DNA from 2 places in the Streptomyces sp. NPDC015131 genome. Region 1 is predicted to be linked to the other one. Evidence: riboswitches for the same ligand, from Rfam matches in the RefSeq annotation. Region 1 holds a riboswitch; the other holds the start of a gene.
What was found. Region 1 has a riboswitch for cyclic di-AMP ahead of ACF08D_RS03965 (peptidoglycan DD-metalloendopeptidase family protein). Riboswitches for the same ligand answer to the same signal wherever they lie in the genome.
Positions count from the first base shown of each region.

Region 2: it holds a riboswitch for cyclic di-AMP, as region 1 does, so the genes downstream of both, ACF08D_RS14520 (C40 family peptidase) here and ACF08D_RS03965 (peptidoglycan DD-metalloendopeptidase family protein) in region 1, are expected to answer to the same signal.

Region 1 is NZ_JBIBVB010000001.1:962,434-964,627, forward strand. It holds gene ACF08D_RS03960 (tyrosine-protein phosphatase) at 1-430, opposite strand, end outside; cyclic di-AMP (ydaO/yuaA leader) riboswitch at 1,025-1,185, shown strand; gene ACF08D_RS03965 (peptidoglycan DD-metalloendopeptidase family protein) at 1,190-2,080, shown strand.
Region 2 is NZ_JBIBVB010000003.1:727,485-729,678, forward strand. It holds gene pcrA (DNA helicase PcrA) at 1-606, opposite strand, end outside; cyclic di-AMP (ydaO/yuaA leader) riboswitch at 817-993, shown strand; gene ACF08D_RS14520 (C40 family peptidase) at 1,001-2,194, shown strand, end outside.

The DNA of each region.
Region 1 (2,194 bases):
GGCTGTGCTCCCCGGTGCGCTGCGTGATGATCTCGCGGTACGAGGCCGTCATCCGGGCCGCGCCCTTGCCGTCCGCCAGGATCGAGCGGAGCTGGTCCAGGTCGCCGTCGCGGATCATGGTCCAGAACTCGGCCCCGTCGGCCGGGTCGGACAGCGGGATGTTCACATTCCGTACGCCGGGCAGCTCGACGTCCGGGCCCTCCAGCCGCTGGTCGGCCGCGTTGCGGAAGTCGAAGATCGTGTGCAGGCCCAGGGAGGCGAGGAAGGCGGCGTCCTCGCCGGTGGCGTGGGCGAGGTGCCCGCTGCGGTAGAGCCTGCCGTGGCGCACCCGTCGGCCGTCCGCGGCCGGAAGCCCGCCGACGTCACGGAAGTTGCGCACCCCTGTCAGCTCGGGCTCGGTCGGCGGGGCCTGCGGCGGCTGCTGCGTCACGGGGGCTCCTTGACGTCTCTGCGGTCGGCGTCCACCGCCGACGATGTCGCGGTCCGACGATACGACATCGGTGCGTCGGGCAATCAATCCCGGCGCATGTCGCACATCCGTTGCCCTTCCCGAGGTCAGCGCCCCGGCGGGCGTGGCGGGGCGCCCGGCCGCGAGGGTGGCGCGGGGGAGGATGTGATGCCTTACGTCCGCTCTGTACCGCTTGCGCCGTATGTTCCCGCCCGCCGCCCGGTGTCTCCGCTGCCTCCACCCGCCCGCGCGGGGCGGGGGTATAGGGGCTCTCGTTGCTGAATGGTGCTTCTGTCCGTTTCAGGGCAATAGGCATAACCTGCCCCGGTCGTACGGGAGATGGCGGGAGCCACGTGAGCAGCGTCATAACCGTGACGGTCCGTGGCGAAAGGCGAGGGCGAAATGCCGTGCCCGGCAACGGAATTCATGATCCGTAATTTACGGAGGGTGACCGCCGTTCCGGCCCCGCCGTACCCCCCGGAATGCCCGGCCGAATTCGGCGGCTTGTTCACGCCGACCCGGCTCGCTTACGGTCACGGCAATCCGGCCGGACCGCCGAGTCCTGCCACCGGCCGGAATTCGCACCCACCCACGCGTGGCAGGAGCGGGGGACCCAGGTAGTACGCCGGGACCGGATCAACTCCGGAACCGGCTCGGGGTGAAGTCGCGCCCATGGCGCGGCCGGACAACTCCAGTCCGAACCCGACAGCTCACCTCGCAGGCGCCGGAGAGGAAATCGCCATGCCCGCGAAGGGTAAGCACCGCCGTCCCAAGTCCAGCACCATCACGCGTGGTTTCGTCGCCGCCGGCACCGGAGGCGCGGCCATCGCCCTCCCGCTGTTCGGCGCCACCGGCGCGCACGCCGCCGAGACCGCCGCCCCGGCCGCCGCTCCGCAGGCCGTCACCGCCGCCGCGACGTCCGCCGCCCCGGCGCAGAAGGCGGCGCCGCGCACGTACACCGTGGTCGCCGGCGACCACCTCTCCAAGATCGCCCACGACAAGAACGTCAAGGGCGGCTGGAAGAAGCTGTACGAGGACAACCGCCAGGTCATCGGCGAGGACCCGGCCCTGATCCTCCCGGGCATGAAGCTCACCCTCGGCGCCAAGTCCACGGCCGCCCCGGCGAAGCCCAAGGCCGAGGACACCAAGGACTCCGAGGCCCGCGCCTCCCGCTCGGAGGCCCGTGCCGAGGCCCCCGCCCAGGCCGCCGCCCCGAAGACCAGCGGCTCCGGCTTCACCGCCCCGGTCGACGCCGGCGTCACCACCCCCTACCGGGCCTCCGGCTCCAGCTGGTCCTCCGGTTACCACACGGGTGTCGACTTCTCCGCCTCCTCGGGCACCCCGGTGAAGGCCGTCGGCGCCGGCACCGTCGTCTCGGCCGGCTGGAGCGGCTCGTACGGCAACGAGGTCGTCATCAAGCACGAGGACGGCAACTACTCGCAGTACGCCCACCTCTCCTCGCTGGCCGTCTCCTCCGGCCAGACGGTGAGCGGCGGCCAGCAGATCGGCCTGTCCGGTTCCACCGGCAACTCCACCGGCCCGCACCTGCACTTCGAGATCCGCACCAGCCCGAGCTACGGCGCGGACATCGACCCGCTGGCCTACCTCCGCCAGCACGGCGTCTCCGTCTGACACACCGTCGGCAGAGCTTTCGCCCTGCTTTCGCCGTCCTTCCGCGGCCCTTCCGCTGTCGTTGCGCGGTCCTTCCGCGGCCCGGCACCTTCCCGGTGCCGGGCCGCGGCGTAT
Region 2 (2,194 bases), on a different contig from region 1:
CTTCGGGTCCAGGTCCAGGTCGCGGCAGACCAGCGCCATCAGCCGCTTGGAGTCGGCGGCGTCGTAGATCGAGAAGGACGAGGTGAAGCCGAGCTTCTTCGACTCGCGGCGCAGGATGCGGACGCACGCGCTGTGGAAGGTCATGACCCACATCGCGTTGGCGCGCGGGCCGACGAGCTGCTCGACGCGCTCCTTCATCTCGCCGGCGGCCTTGTTGGTGAAGGTGATCGCCAGTATCTGGCCGGGGTGGACGTGCCGGGTGGCCAGCAGGTGGGCGATCCGGTGGGTGAGCACCCGGGTCTTGCCCGACCCGGCACCGGCGACGATGAGCAGCGGGGACCCGGTGTGCACGACGGCGGCGCGCTGCTGGTCGTTCAGCCCGTCCAGGAGGGCGGCGGCGTCGACGACCGGACGCGGGGCGCCGTCGCGGTAGTGGCTGTCCCGGGCCGGGGGCACGTCGAAGTGACCGCCGAAGAGGTCGTGCGGGACCTCCTCCGGGGCCGGGCCGTGCCCGGGGCCCTCCCGGTCCTCGGGGGGCGGCGGGGGCTCCTCGGAGGCGTGGTTCCGGAGGTCCGCCAGGAAGCTGTCGTCAAAGAGGCTGCTCATCGCCTATCGAGTCTAGGCGGCCCCACTGACAGCCGTGGACGAACCGGCAAGAGGCCCGAATCGTCACGCTCCGCACCGGCCCGGCGACATCACGCCAAGGTCACGAAAACGTATCGGGCATATCGAACATCATCCTTCACAGCACCACCACAGTTTGGCTAGCGTGCTCGCCCAAGCGGTCCGTTTTCGCATCGGCGAACCACGCCGGTCGGACCGCTTACGCCGAATTCGTGCTGCCCTCCGGGGCAGTTCGGAACCGGGGACCCACCACGTACGACTCGTACGACCGAGGTGAATCGGCCCGCCGCCCTCGGGCACGGCCGTAGGGCACCTTCCGTTCCGCCCGAACCTGACAGCTGACCCGGTAGGCGGTCCACGGAAGGAGATGCCGGCCTTGGCGTCGCATCGCAAGCCGCGCGCAACGCGCACCTTGCACACCCTGCATGCCCACTCGCCCGCCGTCGGGGTCACGACGGCCGCCGCGCTGGCCTCGGTCACGCTCCTGTCGTCACAGGGCGCGACCGCCGCCACCGCCGCTCCGGGCGATCCGGACCGGGGGCCGACGGTCGAGGAGGTACAGAGAAAGGTCGACGACCTCTACCGGCAGGCGGGTACGGCGGCGACGCAGCCCGCGCGGACCGCGCCCCCGCCGCCGCGGGCCGTCCCGCGGCAGCGCACGGGCGGCGGAGGCGGTGACCGGACCGGCGGGGAGGCGCCCCGGGGCGGCGGCGAGAGGCTCGGCGGCCTGCCGGTCGGAAGCGGCCTGGGCGGCCGGAGCGACGTGAGCGGCCTGAGCGACCTGAGCGACCTGAGTGACACGGGCGACCTGAGCAGGACGGGCGGGAGCGGGACGGCCGGGGCCTTCGCGGGCGGGAGCGGGACGGCCGGGGCCGGGACCGGGGTGTACGCGGAGGGTCCCACCCTGGACAGGGCTTTCGCAGACGGGGCTTTCGCGGACGGAACCTTCGGCGACGGGGCGTTCGCGGACTTCGGGGGCGGGCCGCTCACGGACGCGACGCCCGCGGGCGGCACGCTCGTCGCGGGGGCGCCGGGGGACGTCCTGGAGGGCGCCCCGGAGGCGCCCGCGCCCGGCGCGCCGGCGTACGACCCGCTCACCGGCCTGGCGCCGGTACCGCCGATGCCGCCGGCGCCGACCCTGCCGCTCCTGCCCTCGCAGCCCGGGGCCGGGCCGGTGGACGAGCACCTGCCCCCGCCCGTGGCGAGCGAGCGGGTGCCCGAGGCCGACTGGGCGGCACCCGCCACGCACGCGGCGCCCGCCACGCATACGGCGCCCGGGCCCGAGGCGGACGCGGCGTCCGAGGCGCAAGAGTCGCTCCGTACCACCAAGCAGACCACGCAGCGGAAGCTCGCCGAGGCCCGCGCGGTGCTGGCCCGTGCGACGGCCGGGTCCGCACCGGCCCGGCGAACCGAGCCGTGCCACCCCGAACCGAACCGGGCCGAGCCGACCCCGACCGAGCCGAACCGGGCCGAGCCGTGCCGCCCCGGCGCGGAGGCGGGCCGCACCAGCAAGGCCCGCGAGGTGCTGGCCTTCGCCGAGGCGCAGATCGGCAAGCCGTACGTGTGGGGC